DNA from 2 places in the Paraburkholderia sp. USG1 genome. Region 2 is predicted to be linked to the other one. Evidence: predicted binding sites of a transcription regulator. Region 2 holds the regulator's gene; the other holds the start of a gene.
What was found. Region 2 encodes HrcA, which represses chaperone genes, less so after heat shock. Its sites were predicted from a motif close to TTAGCACTCNNNNNNNNNGAGTGCTAA; they were not measured.
Positions count from the first base shown of each region.

Region 1: a site for HrcA is predicted at 2,334-2,360, ahead of NE850_RS07835 (co-chaperone GroES). Genes of this name have one in related genera too.

Region 1 covers NZ_JAMWXW010000004.1:300,864-310,667, forward strand. Annotated here, with positions in the region: gene NE850_RS07820 (ABC transporter substrate-binding protein) at 1-179, opposite strand, end outside; gene NE850_RS07825 (DUF3088 domain-containing protein) at 491-835, opposite strand; gene NE850_RS07830 (acyl-CoA dehydrogenase family protein) at 877-2,094, opposite strand; gene NE850_RS07835 (co-chaperone GroES) at 2,384-2,674, shown strand; gene groL (chaperonin GroEL) at 2,693-4,333, shown strand; gene NE850_RS07845 (hypothetical protein) at 4,594-4,830, shown strand; partial or broken gene NE850_RS39415 (pyridoxamine 5'-phosphate oxidase) at 4,936-5,151, opposite strand; gene NE850_RS07850 (porin) at 5,287-6,435, opposite strand; gene NE850_RS07855 (choline ABC transporter substrate-binding protein) at 6,703-7,653, opposite strand; gene betC (choline-sulfatase) at 7,705-9,243, opposite strand; gene NE850_RS07865 (choline sulfate utilization transcriptional regulator) at 9,408-9,804, shown strand, end outside.
Region 2 covers NZ_JAMWXW010000009.1:149,210-159,013, reverse strand. Annotated here, with positions in the region: gene NE850_RS14555 (YhdP family protein) at 1-329, opposite strand, end outside; gene glnE (bifunctional [glutamate--ammonia ligase]-adenylyl-L-tyrosine phosphorylase/[glutamate--ammonia-ligase] adenylyltransferase) at 513-3,308, shown strand; gene recN (DNA repair protein RecN) at 3,363-5,033, opposite strand; gene NE850_RS14540 (NAD kinase) at 5,105-6,007, opposite strand; gene hrcA (heat-inducible transcriptional repressor HrcA) at 6,338-7,357, shown strand; gene hemH (ferrochelatase) at 7,532-8,602, shown strand; gene NE850_RS14525 (RNA-binding S4 domain-containing protein) at 8,611-9,018, shown strand; gene grpE (nucleotide exchange factor GrpE) at 9,539-9,804, shown strand, end outside.

The DNA of each region.
Region 1 (9,804 bases), on a different contig from region 2:
CCGGTGGTCTGGAAGATCGACACGAGTACGGGCGGTTCCGGATTGATCAGCATGTTCAGCGTGCCGCCCCGTTTCGGTGCGCCCGCCTCGCCCTGGGCAAGCGCCAGGGCCGGCATGCCGGCCGCCGCGAGCGCCGCGCCCGATGAAATAAGAAATTCGCGTCGATTCAACCGTGCCATGTAATCGAGATCCTTTGCCGATGCTTCGGCCCCTGTCGGCCGAAATGAAATGTCGTGGTGTCGGCAATGCTGCTGCCGCAGCGCTTACGATAAAGCCGCAGCGGCGGTAAAAGAACCAATCGTTATGTATATGCAAAGCACGGTGGGGAGGAAAGGCGCGCCGGATATCGTCGCCGGGTGGCGGGTGAGAATAAGGATTCCGTATCTATGGTCGACAGGTGGCGGTTTCGGCCGGGGTCATGTATCTGCTCCGATGTTCTGACGTCCAGAAGCAAAGCAGAAGACCCCGAACCGTCACCGGGCCGACTACATCAATGCACTTTAGGAAAACCGTGGCGCTGCGCGAGCAGATCGAGAATACGGCGCGTGTCGGTCACGAAGCGCTTGTTGCCGAGCGTCTGGGCATCGGCAGGCGCCGGTTGCTCGTCGCCGAGAATCAGCACTGGCAGACCCTGGTGCTCGGCGTCCAGTGCCTCGATCACCGCGGTGCGAGGACGCGGGAACGGCAGCCGGCGAATGTCGAGGCGGGCGTTGCGCTCGGGATCGCCCGCCAGCAAACCTTCAATGGGCGCTCCGTCCGGGCAGATAAAGCGCTCGCCCGGATGGTTCGGATCGGTGAAGCCCGGTTCCAGCAGTAACAGCAGATCTCGGCTCATGATGTGCAATGCTCGAAAAGGTGTGAATGGATGGCCGTGCGTTAGAACACACGTCCTTCGGTCAGATGCGTGGTCACGCCGTTCAGCTCGTAATCGCCGATCACGCGCGCCTTGTGCAGCAAAGGGTTATGACTGAAGATCGTGCGCAGATTGCGCCAATGGCGGTCGAAATTGTGCGCGCGGCCGGTGGCCGATGCACCGCCAATCTCGAACAGACGCTCGCCCGCATACAGCGCCAGCTTGCTGACCACGAGTTGCGTCTTGGCGGTGGCTAGCGCCCCTTCCAGCACCAGCTCTTCCGCGTTCGCCGCGCCGCTGTGGATCGCATTCGCCGAGCGGTCGAGCGTGCGTGCGTTTGCCGCGATCAGTGCATCGATGGAAAGGCTGTGCGCCGCGAGATCGCCCACCACCTGCTGCACGAAACCGTCCTCGCGTGCCGACGGTGCCGGGCTGTGCAGCACAGGCCGGCCGTATTGCGTCACGTAGCGCCGGGCGTCAGCAACAATGTTCCGCACAATGCCTGCCGCGACCGACACCAGGTGCAACTGCCGCAATGCGCTACCGTGCCGGCCGGCGAGCGTCGTATAGCCGCGCGTCGCGACCTCGTGAGAAAAGACCTGCACGTTGTCTAGCACGAGGCTGCCGCTTGCCGTCATGCGTTGCCCCATGCCGTCCCAGTCGTCGAGTACCTGCAACCCTTCGCGCGACACGGGAATCACAATCGACACCTTCTCGTCGTTTTCGTCCTGCACGTTGATCCGCGCGTAGTCGGCAAACGCGGTGCCGGTCGAGTAATACTTTCTGCCCGTCACGCGAAAATGCTCGCCGTCGCGCACCAGCTTCGTGACGATTTCGCCGGGCCGCGCCGTGCCCAACTCGGTAGACGCACCGCCGAAGATCGCCCCTTCCCGTATGCGCTCGATCTGCGTGTCGTTGAAGGCGGAACGCGGCGACAGCAGCAATTGCTCGGTCTGGTCGAAATGAATCCGCAGTGCATGCGCGACATTCGACTCATGCGCGGCCAGCGTGGCGATTACATGAAAGAGATCTTCCAGCGATCCGCCCAGACCGCCCCACTCGGCCGGAAAGCGGAGTACGCCGAGACCGGATTCACGAAACAACGCGAAGCGGTCGAATGGCAACTCGCGCCGCAATTCACGTTGCGCGGCGTCTTCGCCGATCGCCTGAGCCAGTGCCGGCAACCCGGCGAGTGCCGCTTCAAGCCTGGCGCGCGCCGTGGTGTCCTGTGAGACCTGCATGCCTTGATTCCTTGTAAAAGCCCACGGATCGCGTGCGATCCGACTGTTGAGTTGGGAGAGTGATCCGGCGCCCCAATAGGACATGCCGATGCAACGGACCAGTATAGGGACGTGGCTCCCCGCGCAAAACCAGCGAATCGAGCTATGAATATTCGCGATTGTGAAATGCGAATTGCGGATAAGGATCGATGAATCCGTTATTGGAGCAACGCGCGACTCATTTCTATACTCGATCCCGGTCAGCACTCACCAACGACGAGTGCCAGAAATTAACCGTGGAAATCGAATCATGAGCCTACGTCCCTTGCATGACCGCCTGATCGTCAAGCGTCTCGACCAGGAGACCAAAACCGCTTCAGGCATCGTCATTCCCGAAAGCGCCGCGGAAAAGCCCGACCAGGGCGAAGTGATCGCCATTGGTCCGGGCAAGCGCGATAGCGACGGCAAACGCATCGAGCCCGATCTGAAAGTCGGTGAACGCGTGCTGTTCGGCAAATACGCCGGGCAGTCGGTCAAAGTCGACGGCAACGAACTGCTCGTGCTGCGCGAAGAAGATGTGGTCGCAGTCGTCACTCAATAACGAACGGAGCGTCAAATCATGGCAGCAAAAGAAATTATTTTCAGCGATGTCGCCCGCTCGCGGCTGGTCGAAGGCGTCAACATTCTGGCCAATGCGGTGAAGGTCACGCTGGGTCCGAAAGGCCGCAACGTGGTGCTGGAACGCAGCTTCGGCTCGCCCGTCGTGACCAAGGACGGTGTTTCGGTGGCCAAGGAAATCGAACTGTCGGACCGCGTGCAGAACATCGGCGCGCAACTCGTCAAGGAAGTCGCTTCGCGCACCAGCGACGCCGCGGGCGACGGCACCACGACGGCGACCGTGCTCGCTCAGGCCATCGTGCGCGAAGGTCAGAAATACGTAGCGGCGGGCCTCAACCCGCTGGATCTGAAGCGCGGCATCGACAAGGCGGTGATCGCCGCGATCGACGAGCTGAAGAAGATCAGCAAGCCGACCACCACCAGCAAGGAAATCGCCCAGGTCGCGACGATTTCGGCCAACGGCGAAGAGTCGATCGGCCAGCGTATCGCGGAAGCGATCGACCGCGTCGGCAAGGAAGGCGTCATTACCGTGGAAGACGGCAAGTCGCTCGACGACGAACTCGACGTGGTGGAAGGTCTGCAGTTCGACCGTGGCTACCTGTCGCCGTATTTCATCAACGATCAGGATAAACAGGTCGCCGTACTCGATAACCCGTTTGTGCTGCTGCACGACAAGAAGGTGTCGAACATTCGCGATCTGCTGCCGATCCTGGAACAGGTCGCGAAAGCCGGTCGTCCGCTTCTGATCATTGCGGAAGACGTGGAAGGCGAAGCGCTCGCCACGCTGGTCGTGAACAACATTCGCGGCATTCTGAAGACCGTTGCGGTGAAGGCGCCCGGTTTCGGCGATCGTCGCAAGGCGCTGCTCGAAGACATCGCTATCCTGACCGGCGGCCAGGTGATCGCCGAGGAAACCGGCCTGTCGCTCGAAAAAGCGACGCTCGCCGAACTGGGTCAGGCCAAGCGCATCGAAGTCGGCAAGGAAAACACCACCGTGATCGACGGCGCGGGCGACAGTAAAAACATCGAAGCGCGCGTGAAGCAGATCCGCACGCAGATCGAGGAAGCGACCTCCGACTACGACCGCGAAAAGCTGCAGGAACGCGTCGCGAAGCTCGCAGGCGGCGTGGCGGTGATCAAGGTGGGCGGCGCAACCGAAATCGAAGTCAAGGAAAAGAAAGACCGTGTCGACGATGCACTGCACGCAACGCGCGCCGCGGTAGAAGAAGGCATCGTGCCTGGCGGCGGTGTCGCGCTGATTCGCGTGAAGCAGGCGATCAGCGGGCTCAAGGGCGCGAATGCCGATCAGGACGCCGGCATCAAGATCGTGCTGCGGGCGCTCGAAGAACCGTTGCGCCAGATTGTCACGAATGCCGGCGAGGAAGCGAGCGTGGTGGTCGCGAAGGTGGCGCAAGGCACGGGTAATTTCGGCTACAACGCTCAGACCGGCGAATATGGCGATCTGGTCGAGTCGGGCGTACTCGATCCGACCAAGGTCACGCGCGCCGCGCTGCAGAACGCGTCTTCGGTAGCCGGCTTGCTGCTGACCACCGACGCCACCGTCCACGAGGCACCGAAAGATACACCGGCCGCGGGTCAGCCGGGCGGCCCTGGCGCAGGAGGCCCGGGACTCGATTTCTGACAACCCTCCTCTCCCGCCAGACACCAGGCGGTTAACGCAGGCAACACGGGCCGGCATTCGCTTTACAGCGGAGCCGGCCCGTGCCGTTTGTGCTTTTCCCACGGGTTTGGTGCGCGCCCATCCCCGCCGGCTAGGGCTCCGCAGACTAATTCAACGTTTCTACAACAAACTAAATATTGCGGTGCAGCAAAATGCGACTAAACTCGAATCAGGAGTCTGCAATTTGCACTCACGGTCGTGCTGTGACGGAGGAATGTGCCATGACGACTTATGAGGCTTTACACGTGCCGAACACGGCTGTTCTGCATGTATTCGAGCAGGATGGCGGCTGGCATTGGGGTATCACCACGCCGCGCGCGGCGGGATCCGGATTCAAGGTGGTTGCATTCAGCAAGGAAACCTTCCCGGTCGAGGCGGCGGCCCGTAGCGATGGCGATCGCGCGTTGCGCTGCCTGTCGAGCGCTTCGGGCGCCGAGGTCCGCGAGTCGGCTCACTGACGCCGCGCGCGACGTCGGCCACGCTATCGTTCGCCTCCCCCGGAGATCCAGCGTTACGCCCGCACCCGCGCCGGGATCCCCGGCAACCGGATGCGCCATGCAAATTAGCGCCGCACCGGGTTCGATCTGCACTTCGACGACAGTCGTGCGCTTCACACTCGCCGGACCGAAGGCCTCGAAACGGATACGCTCATCCGCCACATTCAGTCCGCGCAACCCTTCGTACAGGTCACGCATGAACTGTCCGGGTCCGCACAGATAACAGTCGTAGTCGGCGAAAGGCAGGACGCGTTTCAATGCGTCCATGTCGATACGTCCTCCCGATACGCCGTCCGCCGGCAAAGGTGCGTGCGCTGATCGAGACGTTCAGGAAGCAGCTCGAACGCACATCGTGATGGCGCGGGCGGTCCCCGTCACATGGAACACCGCCCTGTTGTTGCGCGTTAGAAATACCCGTCAGAACGAATGCCGCATGCCGATCCGCACATCGGTCTGCGTGTTCGAGGTGGACGGTGTGAAGCTATAGCCGATCACCGCGTTCACGCCATCTGAAGCTCGCAGATAGTCGCCGGAAATATAGACGTCCGTGCGCTTGGACAGCAGGTAATGCAGCCCGAGCGAACCCTGATTCCAGTGGTTCCCTTCGAATCGCGTGTGCTGATAACCGCCGTACAGCATCAACGCCGGAGTGAAGGTATAAGAAGCGCCCGCTTCATAGACTTGCATATGCGAGGTCTCGCCGAGGCCCTTGATCGTCGTGTAGGTGAAGTCACCGCTCAACATGACTTTGCCGATCGTGTAGGCCGCGCCCACTGCAAACGCCCCTTGCTCGTCGACCGGGAACGACGACGAGCTATACAGATCCGTCACCGCGCCGGTTGCCGGATCGACAGAAACGGTCGGTTTGCCGAGGAACGTGCGCGTGCCGATCATCGCGTACGGGTCGAATGCGTAGATGCCGTACGGATTGTTCAACTGCGTATAGGCGGCGCCCATGTTGAACGCGCTGTGCTCGTAACGTGCGCCCACGCTCCAGGCGCTCTTGTTATGAAAGTCGCCGGCCGTATTGCCGAACGAATACATGCCGCCGAACGAAAAGCCGGCATAGTCGTTGGAGAGAAACTTGACCGAATTCGGCAGCCGGTCGCCATTCATCCGGTCGAAGTCGCCCTGATGGATCGCGTAGCCGCTCGCCCATGCCGAGATGTTATACAGGTAGACAAATTCTTCGGTCATATCGAGCTGGTTACCTAGCGAGAGCGTACCCCAGTTGTTCTTCAGGCCGACATAAGCCTGGCGGCCGAACTCGGCGCCGCCGAATGCATATTGCCCGTTACCCACGTGAAAACCCGACTCGAGTACGAACACGGCCTGCAAGCCGCCGCCGAGATCTTCCACGCCCTTGAAGCCGATCCGGTTGCCGTATGAAATACCGTCGTCGAATTTGAACTGGTGGGCACCACCGGCATTGTTCACGTAGGTGATACCGGCATCCAGAATGCCGTACAGTGTGACGCTGCTTTGCGCATGGGCCGCTGTCGGCGCGAATACGGCGCTTGCCGCGATAGCGAGTCCCGAAAGGCTGACGGCATTGCTCTTCTTCATCTAATTCTCCCCTGCTCTTTGCCTGCGTATTTCGTTGGATAAAGCGATCCCTGCTGCGCGCTGTTGACCAACGCGCGGCGCTTCTCGCATGACGGGCAGTTCGAAACCGGCTGAGGCCGAGTAAAACGGATTGAAGCTATTCGCGATGCATGCAATGACCAGTCGCCCTACATCGCCGGATCAAGAATACGAGTCCAGATTCACAGGGATTCGACCGGATGCGACATAAATCTGTCGCCCGGCGACCTCATTGTTAGGAATACGCTGTTATTTCACGCCGAGTGCGGTCTGCACGGCTTGCAAGCCATTGGCGCCGCCGGCCGTGTTCACGCCGTCGAGCCACGACTTCAGCAATTCGGGGTGACGCTTGAGCGCTTGCGTCGCGGCTGCATCCACGGTGGACTTCTTTTCGAGTACTTCGGTGATCACGCCGTTTTCCAGATCGACATTGAAGGTAAGTTGCCTGAAGAGCCGCCCGACATTCGGACACTGCTCGGCATAGCCGCTGCGCGCCACCGTATTGACCGTGGCACCGCCGTAATTGGGCCCGAAGTACTTGTCGCCGCCGTCGAGATAGGTGAGCTTGAACTTCGTGTTCATCAGATGCGGTTCCCACGCGAGAAAGACTATCCACTTCTTCTCGCGCACGGCGCGCTCTACCTGCGTGAGCATGCCGGTCTCGCTCGACTCGACGAGCTTCCAGTTGCCGAGGCCGAACGCCTTGTCGTCGACCATCTTCTTGATGTTCTGATTGGCCGGCGCGCCAGGCTCGATGCCATAGATCTTGCTGTCGAATTTGTCCGCGTTCTTTGCCAGATCCGCGAAAGAATGAATGCCGGCGGCGGCCACATAGTCGGGCACAGCCAGTGTGAACTTGGCGTTGGTCAGATTCGGATGCACGACCTCGATCGACTTTTCTTCCTCGAACGGCTTGACGACTGGTGCCTGCGCCGGCATCCAGTTGCCGAGAAACACGTCGATCTGACCTTTCTTCAAGCCCTGGTAGGTGATCGGCACCGACAGGTTCGCCACGTTCTGCTTATAGCCGAGCGCTTTCAACAGTACGCCGGTCATCGCATTGGTGGCGTCGATGTCGGTCCATCCCGGCCCCGCCATGTTGACCTGCGCACACGACTGCGGCTCGGCGGCGTATGCGAAAGTGCCCGACGCGCAAAGCAGCACAGCGCCAATTACCGCCTGTTTGAAGAGCTTTTTCATTATGTCGGCTTCCTGTTCGTGAGGTGGGTTGCATGGTTAGCAGTGCGATGGTCAACGCACGACGGCGGGAAAGCGCGCCATCGCTTCGAGCGAATCCAGATCGATGTGATTGCGCATATAACGCTGGCTCGCATCCACGTGCGGCTGCCAGTCCCATGACGCGACCACGCCCTGCGTCGTGGAGGCGAAATGAAAAAGACGGCGCCGCTGACTTTGCAGCACTTCGTTGTGCAGCGCGGCGAGATCCCAGCGTTGCGCGATCTCCTCACGAAAAGCCGCGACCCGTGACGCGTATTCGCTGCGCGTGGCAAGGTTCTCGCGCTCCAGCGGGTCTGCGGCGACGTCGTAGAGTTGATCCGGATCGACGGGCGTGTGAATGAACTTGAAGCGGCCGCGCCGCAACATCACGATCGGTGCAACGGCTCCCTCGGCCAGATATTCGCCGATCGCTTCGTCATGGCCGCCTTGCCTGCCCAGCAGATGCGGAACGAGGCTTTGTCCATCGAGCGAATCGGGCCACGCGGCTGGTTGTTCGCCGCGCGCCAGCTCGACCAGTGTGGGCAGCAGATCGAGATGCGAGACGCTCGCCTCTACGCGATGCGCGTCGAATTGCTGCGGTGCGTGCACGATCAGCGGAACGCGGCAACCGCCTTCGAAGAAGGTCATCTTGTACCAGAGCCCACGCTCGCCCAGCATCTCGCCGTGATCGGAAGTCACCACGATCACCGTGTCTTTCGCGAGTCCCGATTGTTCCAGCGTTTCGAGGATCGCGCCGAACTGATCGTCGACGTAAGAGATCGCGCCGTAATAGGCGCGGCGCGCATTGCGGATCTGCTGGTCGGTGGGCGGTGTGCGGTCGGTTTCGCAGACACGGCGCAGGCGCTTCGAGTGCGGGTCGGCGTCTTCGAACGAATCGCGAAAGGCGGGCATGTCGATTTCTTCGTCGCAATACATGTCCCAGTACTTTTGCGGAATCGCGTAGGGATCGTGCGGATGCGTCAGCGAGGCGACCAGGCAGAACGGCCGCGCATCTTTGCCGGCATGACGTTCGCGTGCGATATCGAAGAGTTTCTGGCGAGTCGTGAACGTGACTTCGTCGTCGAAGTCGAGTTGGTTGGTGCGCACGCACGGGCCGGCGTCGATCACGGAACTCATGTTGTGATACCACGTGGGGCGCATTTCGAAATGCTCCCAGTCAGGTGTCCAGCCGAAGTCGGCCGGATAGATGTCCGTGGTGAGCCGCTCTTCGAAACCATGCAACTGATCGGCACCGCAGAAATGCATCTTGCCCGAGAGAATGGTGCGATACCCTTCGGCGCGAAGATAATGTGCGAAAGTCAGCGTTTGCGACGGAAACTCCGCTGCATTGTCATAGGCACCGATTGCCGAAGGCAACTTGCCCGACAGAAAAGAAAACCGCGAAGGCGCACACAGCGGGCTCGCGCAATAGGCCGATTCGAATACCACGCCTTGCTTTGCGAGGCGATCGAGATTGGGGGTTTTCGTCAGACGGTGTCCGTATGCGGCTAGTGCGGACGGCGTCATCTGGTCTGCCATCAGAATAAGAATATTCTTTTTGGTCTCAAGCATGAGTGCGTGCCTCGAATAGAATCGCAAGTGTCGGTGCAGATGGTGTTATGAGTTGCAGCGGCGAACGGGCGACCGGCATGCCGGGCCCGTCATGCGCACCACTATTGCCGTTCAATTCGCCACTGTGAAGACGGCAATTCGTTATGTGCCTATAAGGGGGTGTTATGTCGAGGCAGGATCGCTTGCCGCCGATGCAGGCGCTGACCATGTTCGAATCCGCGGCGCGTCTGGCCAGCTTCACAGCAGCCGCGCGCGAATTGGGCTCGACGCAGCCTGCTGTCAGTCAGCGCGTCGTGCAGCTTGAAGAAGCGCTGGGCACTCCGCTTTTCGAGCGCGGCCATCGCGGCGTCACGCTCACGGAAGACGGCCTGCGTCTGTTCGAAGCGGTCCGCCATGCGCTCGACACGATTCGCCTCGCCACCACCGAAATCCGCGCGCGACGCACGCCGCAAACCCTCACGCTCTCCACGGATTTCGGCTTTGCGACCTATTGGCTGATGCCGCGCCTGTCGCAGTTCAAGGCGCTGATGCCGGACGTCGACGTGAAGATCATCACGTCGC
Region 2 (9,804 bases):
GCGGTCTTGCCGTCGCGGTCACGGATCACGAGATTGGTGACGTCGAGGCCCGGCTGGAAGCCGCTCCAGTACGGCGCGAGCTTGCCGATGCTGAACTGCGCGTGCAGTTTCTCCGAGACGATGGCTTCGATGCGCGGGCGGAACGAGTCGGCGCGCGGCAGCACCACGTAGCGCAACGCGAGAAACAGCCCGGTCGCTACAAAGTACAGCACGAGCGCGATCGCGAGGACCACGTGAAAGGTCCGACGCAGCACGATGTGGTCGCTTCCGCTCACAGGCCGGCTCTGCCCGGTTTCGTGAGGGTCGGCGGATTCGTTTCGCTCGGACATGCTGCGGCGGGTGGGCGTATGGTAGTTTTGCGAATTAACGACGAAATGTAACACACGGGAAAGCGTAGACGGACTTCCTGCAAACCCTGTCTGCATGCCGTCTCGCGACCTGCGCGAGGCTGCCGCGCCGATGTGCTACTGCGAATTGAATAACGCTTATCAAGCAACGAGCGAGCCAGACCCTTGAAGACTGACGCCACTCTCCTGAGTTCCACCTATTCACACTACGCGGCGCGTGCCGCCGCCGCCCGCCCGCAACTCGTGGCGCAGGTGGCGGCGCTCGCGTCCGTGCCGCTGACCCGCGAGCGTATCGACGCGCGCTTCGACGCGTTGTGCGCCGAAGCGGCCGGCGCGAGCGGTGCGCCATTGAGTGAAGATGCACTCAAACGGGCGCTGCGCCAATTGCGCACGGAGGTGTTTTGCGCCGTGATGGAGCGCGATCTGGCGGGCGAGGCGGACGTCGCCGAAGTGACCGGCGCGATGACCGATCTGGCGGAGACGACGATCCAGCGGGCGCTAGCCGTGCTGTCCGCCGAACTCGAAGTGCTGTACGGCGAGCCGCGCGGACCGCACGGCGAACGGCTCTCGCTCGGCGTAGTGGGGATGGGCAAGCTGGGCGGGCGCGAACTGAATGTGTCGTCGGACATCGATCTGATCTTCATTTATGAAGAGGATGGCGAGACTGCGGGCGGCCACCGCTCGCCGATCGCCACGCAGGAGTTTTTCACACGCCTCGGCAAGCGCCTGATCGCCGCCCTCGCGGAAGTCACCGCCGACGGCTACGTGTTCCGGGTCGACATGCGGCTGCGGCCGAACGGCGACTCGGGTCCGCTCGTCTGCAGCCTGGGCATGCTCGAAGAATATTTCTACGTGCAAGGCCGCGAGTGGGAGCGCTACGCGTGGATCAAGGGCCGTCTCGTGTCCGAAGGCGCGAGCGACGCGGCGCAGCGGCTGCAGAAGCAGCTCGACGCGATCGTCACGCCGTTCGTCTACCGCCGCTATCTCGACTTCGGCGTGATCAGCGCGATTCGCGCGCTGCATCTGCAGATTCGCCAGGAGGCGCAGCGCCGCGCTTCCATGCGGCCCGACAAGGCCGACGACATCAAGCTCGGACGCGGCGGCATCCGCGAAATCGAATTCAGCGCGCAGGTGTTCCAGTTGATCCGCGGCGGCCAGGACGCGGGCTTTCGCGTGCGGCCGACGCTCGCCGTGCTGCGGCATGCGGCCACGCACGGGCTGATCGACACCTCGGTCTGCGTGAAGCTCTCGCAGGCCTATCGCTTCCTGCGCGAACTCGAACACCGTCTGCAATACCGTAACGACGCGCAAACCCATGCCATGCCGGTCGATCCCGAAGAGCGCGTGGCGCTCGCTCACGCAATGGGTTGCGACGACTACGCGGCGCTGATGGCAAAGCTCGATGCGCATCGCGAATTCGTCGAACAGCAGTTCGATCAGATTTTCGCCGACAAGGTGAGCGGTCGCGACGGCTGCGGCGCGCCCGAAGACGGCGCCGCCGCGTGGGTGTGGAGCAGCGCGCTCGCCGACGACAGCGCCGACGATGTCCTGCAGGCGCGCCTTGTCGAACTCGGCGTGGCCGAGCCGGGCGAACTGCTCGCGCGGCTGCGCGCGGTGTGGCAGTCGTCGCGTTATGCGGGGCTGGCCGAGCGCAGCCGGCAACGTTTCGACATCGTCGCGCAACGCGCGCTCGAAGCCGCGCGCACGCTGGAGCCCGCCGAGCGGCGCGGCGATACGGTGGCGCGCTTCTTCGACCTGCTCGAAGCGGTGAGCCGGCGCGGCGCCTATCTGGCGCTGCTGACCGAATATCCGCAGGCGCTGCACCACGTGCTGTCGGTGCTCGGCGGCTCGCGTTGGGCGGCCGGCTATCTGATCCGCCATCCGCAACTGCTCGACGAACTGCTCGACGACGAAGCGATGGACAGTCCGTTCGACTGGCCCGAATTCAAGCGCACCTTGCGCCTGCGTCTGGCCGCCGCCGACGGCGTGGAGCAGCAGATGGATCTGCTGCGCCACGCGCACCAGGCGGAAGTGTTCCGCATTCTGCTGATCGATCTGGCGGGCAAGCTGAGCGTCGAGCATGTGAGCGACCGCCTGTCCGAACTCGCCGACGCCGTGCTCGACGTCACGCTCGAAGCCGTCTGGAGGCAATTGCCCAAGCGCCATCGCGACGTGCCGCGTTTTGCTGTGATCGCGTACGGCAAGCTGGGGGGCAAGGAACTGGGTTACGCATCCGACCTCGACGTGATCTTTCTCTACGACGATACCGACGATGCCGCAGCCGAGGTCTACTCCACCTACACCCGCCGCCTGATCACCTGGCTCACCACCGCGACCGGCGCCGGCACCCTGTTCGACGTGGACTTGCGCCTGCGGCCGAACGGCGAATCGGGCCTGCTCGTCACCGATCTGGACGCGTTCCGCCGTTACCAGTTGCGCGAAGGCGACGCGGCCAATACGGCGTGGGTGTGGGAGCATCAGGCATTGAGCCGGGCCCGTTACTGCGCGGGCGACACCGAGATCGGCGTGAAATTCGAGGCCATCCGCGAACAGGTGCTGACCACGCCGCGCGAGGCGGCGCCGCTCGCGAAGGAGATCGTCGAGATGCGCGAGCGCGTCGAGGCCGGACATCCGAACCATACGGCGCTGTTCGATCTGAAGCACGACCGCGGCGGGATGGTGGATATCGAATTCACCGTGCAGTACTGGGTACTGTTGCACGCGGCAAGCGACCCCGAACTGATCCGCAATACCGGCAACATTGCGTTGCTGCGCGAAGTGTCGCGCTTCGGCCTGATGAGCGAGGCGGAGGCGGAGACGGTCGGCGCGGCGTATCGCACCTACCGCAAGCTGCAGCACAAGCTGCGGCTGGACGGGATGGAGAAGGCGCGGGTCGAGCCGGCGCTGGTGGCCACGGAACGCGAGGCCGTGCTGGGGTTGTGGAAGCGCGTGTTCGGGTGAAGGCGCGGGTTGATCCGCGCTCGGGTGGCGAGGATCAACCCGCCTGGTGAACAACTAGGCCGCCAGCATTTCCTTCGCGTGCTTGCGGGTGGTCGGAGTGATCTCCAGGCCGCCGAGCATCCGCGCCACTTCTTCGATGCGGCTCGCCTTGTCGAGCGAGGTCACGCTGCTGACCGTGCCGCCTTTGCCGTTGCCCGCCTTGGCGACCTGGAAATGATGGTCGCCGCGCGCGGCGACTTGCGGCAAGTGCGTCACGCACAGCACCTGGCGCTGCTGGCCGAGCTGATGCAGAAGCCGTCCGACCACTTCGGCGACGCCGCCGCCGATGCCCGTATCCACTTCGTCGAAAATCAGCGTGGGCGTGGGGCTGGCGGCGCTCGCGATCACTGCGAGGGCGAGGCTGATCCGCGCCAGTTCGCCGCCCGAGGCGACTTTGGCGAGTGGCCGCAGCGGCACGCCGGCATGACCGGCGACGCGGAACTCGACCTGTTCGAGCCCATGCGCGCCACCTTCGGGCAGCGGCACCAGCGCGACTTCGAAGCTGCCGCCTTTCATTGACAGTTCCTGCATGCCCGTGGTGACCGCCGCGCCCAGCGCCTTGCCGGCCTTGGCACGCGCTTTCGAGAGTTTCTTCGCCTCGGTCAGGAAGTTTTCTTTGGCTTTGGCTTCGGCGGCGTGCAGGCTGTCGAGGTCGGCGGCCGCGTCGAGCGCGGCCAGTTGCGCGCGGCGCGCCTCGTGTTCCTCCGGCAGCGTTTGCGGCTGCAGACGGAATTTGCGTGCGGCCGAATGCAACGCGTCCAGACGCTTTTCGACCTGCGCCAGCCGGTCCGGATCGAGTTCGAGCTTTTGCGCGTAATGGCTCAGCGAATAGGCCGCTTCCTGCAACTGGATTTCGGCCGGTTCGAGCGCGGCGAGTACATCGTTCAAGGCCGGATCGATCTCCGCCAGATCGCGCACCTTCGAGACGATCGAGGACAGATGCGTGATCATCGCCTCGTCCGATTCGGACAGCGCGCCGAGTGCGCCTTGCACGCCGTCGATCAGATTGGCCGAATGCGACAGCCGCCGGTGCTCCGAATTGACCTCTTCCCACTCGCCGGGCTGCGGCGCGAGTTTGTCCAGTTCGGTGAGCTGCCAGGCGAGGCGCTCGCGTTCCAGTTGCAGCTCACGGTCACGCGTTTGCGCATGCTCGACCGCCTGAACCCTCTCGCGCCATGTGCGCCATGCCCGCGTGACGGTAGCCGCCGTGTCGGACAGTCCGGCGTGAGTGTCGAACAGTTCGCGTTGCGCGTCAGGGCGCATCAGCAACTGGTGCGCGTGCTGGCCGTGAATATCCACCAGCATCTCGCCGACCTCGCGCAACTGCGCGAGCGTCGCCGCGGTGCCGTTGATGAACGCCCGCGAGCGGCCGTTGCCATCCACCACGCGCCGCAGCATCACGGTGCTGCCGTGATGACCGTCGCTGCCCGTCGTGCCGAGCGCCTGCTCGTCGAGCCATTGCTCGACCTGCGCATGGGTCTCGAATTCCGCCGTGATGTCCGCGCGGCTTTCGCCGGTGCGCACGACGTTCGCATCGGCACGGGCGCCGAGCGCGAGCGCCAGCGCGTCGATCAGGATCGACTTGCCGGCGCCGGTTTCGCCGGAAAAAACAGTGAAGCCGGTGTCGAATTCGAGATCGAGCGCGGCGACGATGACGAAGTCGCGTATCGAGAGGTGGCGAAGCATGGAGGTCGTCTGATGAGCTTGGTGGTCAGGGTTCGGCAGCGGCGGCGTTCGCGTTCCGGTGGCCTCGCCGCTCAGGGCTTGGGGTCTTCTTCGTGCGACGGGTATTCGTTCCAGTGCAGCTTCTTGCGCAGCGTGGCGAAATAGCTGTAGCCGACGGGATGCAGCATGGGCACCGTATGACGCGAGCGGCGCACTTCGATCGTGTCGCTCAGTTCGAGCGAGGTGAACGACTGCATGTCGAAATTGACGTTCACTTCGCGCCCCGAGACGATCTGGATGCTCACCTTGGAATCGTCCGGCAGCACGATCGGACGGTTCGACAGCGCGTGCGGAGCAATCGGCACCAGCACGATGCCCTGCAATTGCGGATGCAGAATCGGCCCTTGCGACGACAGCGCATAAGCGGTAGAGCCGGTGGGCGTGGCCACGATCAGGCCGTCCGAGCGCTGGTTGTACATGAAGCGGCCATCTACCGAGACATGCAGCTCCGCCATGCCTGAGAAACCGCTGCGGTTGACCACCACGTCGTTGAAGGCCAGCGCGTGATAGATCGGGTTGCCGTCGCGCATGATGCGCGCTTCGAGCAGCACGCGTTCTTCGCGTTCGAAATTGCCGGCCAGCATTTGCGGCACGATCTCGCGCATGTCGGAGATCGGAATGTCGGTAATGAAGCCAAGCCGCCCGTGGTTGATGCCGATCAAAGGCGTACGGTACGGCGCGAGCTGACGGCCGATGCCGAGCATGGTGCCGTCGCCGCCCAGCACCACGGCCACGTCGGCGCGCGCGCCGATCTCGGCGGGGCGCAGCGCCGGGTAGTCGGTGACGCCGATCTCGGCGGCGGTATCGGCTTCGAACACGACCTCGAAGCCGCGCTTCGCGATGCACAAGGCGAGCGCGGTCAACGGCTCGGCGATACCCGGCGTATTGTTGCGCCCGACGAGCGCGACGGTCTTGAACTGGCTGGTCACTTGCATGCCGGCATTACACCATAGGTGGGGCCTGAAAAGAACCGTGGGCAGACCCGGTGGCGAGCCGACGTGCGCGGGCCGCCAGCGCGTCTCGCGATTATCGTTAGAATGGTGAAGCCTTGATGACATGCGCGCCGGTTAAAGTGCGGCGGGGTGCCGGCAGCCGGGCCGCCCGGAAGGCGGCCCGCGACGTGGTCCGCAACGCGCCGGGCTGAACGCCGGCCAACGTGCCGGGCCGGAGGCAACGTGCCGCAGCGGCAAGCGGCGGCGCGTTCGTCAGGGATGGGCGCCCCTAGCGCTCGCGGTAGTCGTGCCATTGAGCTAAAATTTTCCGTCATGCTAGATCCTCGCGCACAAACCCTCCTCAAAACGCTGATCGAGCGCTACATCGCCGAAGGTCAGCCGGTCGGCTCGCGCACGTTGTCGCGCTATTCGGGTCTCGAACTCAGTCCCGCAACGATCCGCAACGTGATGTCCGACCTCGAGGATCTGGGGCTCGTGATCAGTCCGCATACTTCCGCGGGCCGCATTCCCACGCCGCGCGGCTATCGTCTGTTCGTGGACACCATGCTGACGGTGGAGTCCGCCGCTGACGAAGAAGCGGTGATGCGTACCGTCAAGACCACGCTGCAGGCGGGCGAGCCGCAGAAAATCGTCGCCGCGGCGGCCAGCGTGCTGTCCAACCTCTCGCAGTTCGCCGGCGTGGTGCTCACGCCGCGGCGCAGCCATGTGTTCAAGCAGATCGAGTTCATGCGCTTGTCGGACAAACGCATTCTGCTGATCATCGTCACGCCGGAAGGCGACGTGCAGAACCGCATCATGGCGACCCAGCGCGATTTCTCGCCGTCGCAACTTGTCGAGGCCTCCAACTACATCAACGCACACTTCGCGGGCCTCTCGTTCGACGACGTGCGCCGCCGCCTGCGCGAAGAAATCGACGAACTGCGCGGCGACATGACCACGCTGATGCATGCCGCCGTCACGGCCAGTACGGACGAAGCCGACACGGGCGAAACCGTGCTGATTTCGGGCGAGCGCAACCTGCTCGAAGTGGCCGACCTTTCGTCGGACATGGCGCGCTTGCGCAAGCTGTTCGATGTGTTCGACCAAAAGACCAGTCTCCTTCAGTTGCTCGACGTGTCGAGTCACGCGGCGGGCGTGCAGATTTTCATTGGCGGCGAGTCGAATCTCGTGCCGATCGAGGAAATGAGCGTGGTCACCGCGCCTTACGAGGTGAACGGCAAGATCGTCGGCACCTTGGGCGTGATCGGACCGACCCGCATGGCCTACAACCGCGTGATTCCGATTGTGGACATTACCGCGCGCCTGCTTTCGCTGACCCTCAGCCAGCAGTAAATAGCTTCGGCTTCCGGTGTTGGCTGTTCCAGCCACGAATAATGCGTGACGGCGCACGGCTTGCCAATTGGCCGAATGGCCAGGGGTGTCCGGCGGACCGGTGCATGCACCACGCCGCTATAATGGTTCTCACCTGAACCGACACTCCGCCTGAGCGGGTTACCTCTGCTGCCTATGCGCTTCGACCTCGAGCGGCCTTCACAGAACGCCACGTCACACCGTGTCGCTGTGCTGCTGATCAATCTCGGCACACCCGACGCGCCGACGCCGCGTGCGGTCCGCCGCTATCTCGCGCAGTTTCTATCCGATCCGCGCGTGGTCGAAATTCCGGCGCTGCTCTGGCAGATCATCTTGCGTTTGCTGATTCTGCCGTTTCGGGGCGTCGCTTCCGCCAAGAAGTACGCCGCGGTGTGGATGCCGGAAGGTTCACCGCTGCGCGTCCATACTGAGAAGCAGGTGGAGGGCTTGCGCCATCTGCTGCAACTGAACGACTACACGGTGCTCGTCGATTACGCGATGCGCTACGGCACGCCGGGTATTCCGGCCATGCTGAACCAGCTCAAGCTGGCGGGTGCCGAACGCGTGCTGCTCATGCCCATGTATCCGCAGTATTCGTCGTCCACCACCGCTACCGCTTTCGACGACGCCTTTTCGGCGCTCAAACGCATGCGCAATCAGCCGGAAATCCGCACGGTGCGCCAGTACGCCGATCATCCGGCCTACATTGCGGCGCTTGCCGCGCAGGTGCATCAATATTGGCATCAGCACGGCCGGCCGGATTTCGCCGCGGGCGACAAGCTGGTGCTGAGTTTTCACGGCGTGCCCAAACGCACGCTGGATCTCGGCGACCCATACCACGAGCAATGCCAGCAAACCGGCGCGCTGCTGATGCAGGCGCTCGAACTGACGCCGGTGGAATGCCGCATTACGTTCCAGTCGCGTTTCGGCAAGGCCGAGTGGTTGCAGCCGTACACGGCGCCCACGCTCAAAGAATTGGGCGCGGCGGGCGTGCGGCGCGCCGATGTGTTCTGTCCGGGCTTCACTGCCGACTGCCTTGAAACCATCGAGGAAATCGGCATGGAAGTGCGCGACGAATTCCTGCATGCGGGCGGCAAGGATTTCCATCGGATTGCCTGCCTGAATGCGTCGCAGGCGTGGATTGCCGCGTTGGGGGAAATCGTCGCGCAGAATCTGCAGGGCTGGCCGGTGCAGGCGCTGCCGGTGCCGCATACGACAGGAGCTTGAACAGGCTCATGAATTACGGGATTTCAACCGAAGCGGGCGCGAAACTGCGCATCGACAAATGGCTTTGGGCGGCGCGCTTCTTCAAGACGCGTTCGCTCGCGGCGGCGGCCGTCGAAAAAGGGCATGTGCGCATTGACGGCGCCAGCGTCAAGCCGGCCAAAGACGTGCGCGTCGGCGACCTGGTCGAGATCGAGATAGAGCGGATTGTGTGGCAAGTGGCGGTGCTGGGCATGTGCGACGTGCGCGGCCCGGCGAGCGTCGCACAAACGCTTTATGCGGAAACCGAAGAGAGCAGGGTGAAGCGGCAGGTCGAACAGGAGCGGCGCAAGACGTATCGCGAACCGGCGGCCGCATTGCACGGCCGGCCGACCAAGCGCGACCGGCGCACTATCGACAAACTTTCAGGTGGGGGTTGAACAGCTGTTCCATGGTTGCGTGCACACCGCCGTATTCGGTAGTGTGATCGTTGACAGCCCCGGACATGCAGATGGTCGTGGTGCCCGCAATCAGTACCAATGCGACCACCGAGATTGCAAAGGTCAGTTTCACGGTGCTCCCCTAGGGAAGGTTCAGGAGAAAGACGGGCGAATCGGGTGGAATTGCAATATGTCGGAAAGGCTTACGTCAGATTAGGGTTAACGCGTCTTTTCCGATGCTTTATTGGAGCATAGGCCACTTGCAGTCCGCACTCAATCTCAATCTGATTGCGCCGCAATAATGGTTGTAACCGGGCATTTCCGCCGTTCGGCCATGATACGAAAAGATCCGGGAGAGCCGCTTGAAATGGTTCTTTCCGGCCTCATCTGCCGTGTTGATTTGCGGTGGCTCGCGAAGTTGTCTGTCGCGATTTTGCAACGCACAAACCACGCCAGGTTTTTGCGCTGCCGTCACCGCCGGCTTTTACCTCGCTTTCACTTTTTAACGACTTTCAGCGACATGGAAAACACGCAAGAGAACCCGACGAGCCAGAATCCTAAGCCCGCCGAAGAAACCGCGCGCCAGGCCGCCGAGGCCGCGGCACCTCAACAGGAAGCAGCGGCGAACGCGGCGACCGACTCGCCGGCGAGCGCCGAGCAGGCTGCACTCGCCGAGGCTCAGGCAAAGATCGCCGAGTTGCAGGAAAGCTTCCTGCGGGCCAAGGCCGAGACCGAGAACGTGCGCCGCCGCGCTCAGGAAGACGTCGCCAAGGCGCACAAGTTTGC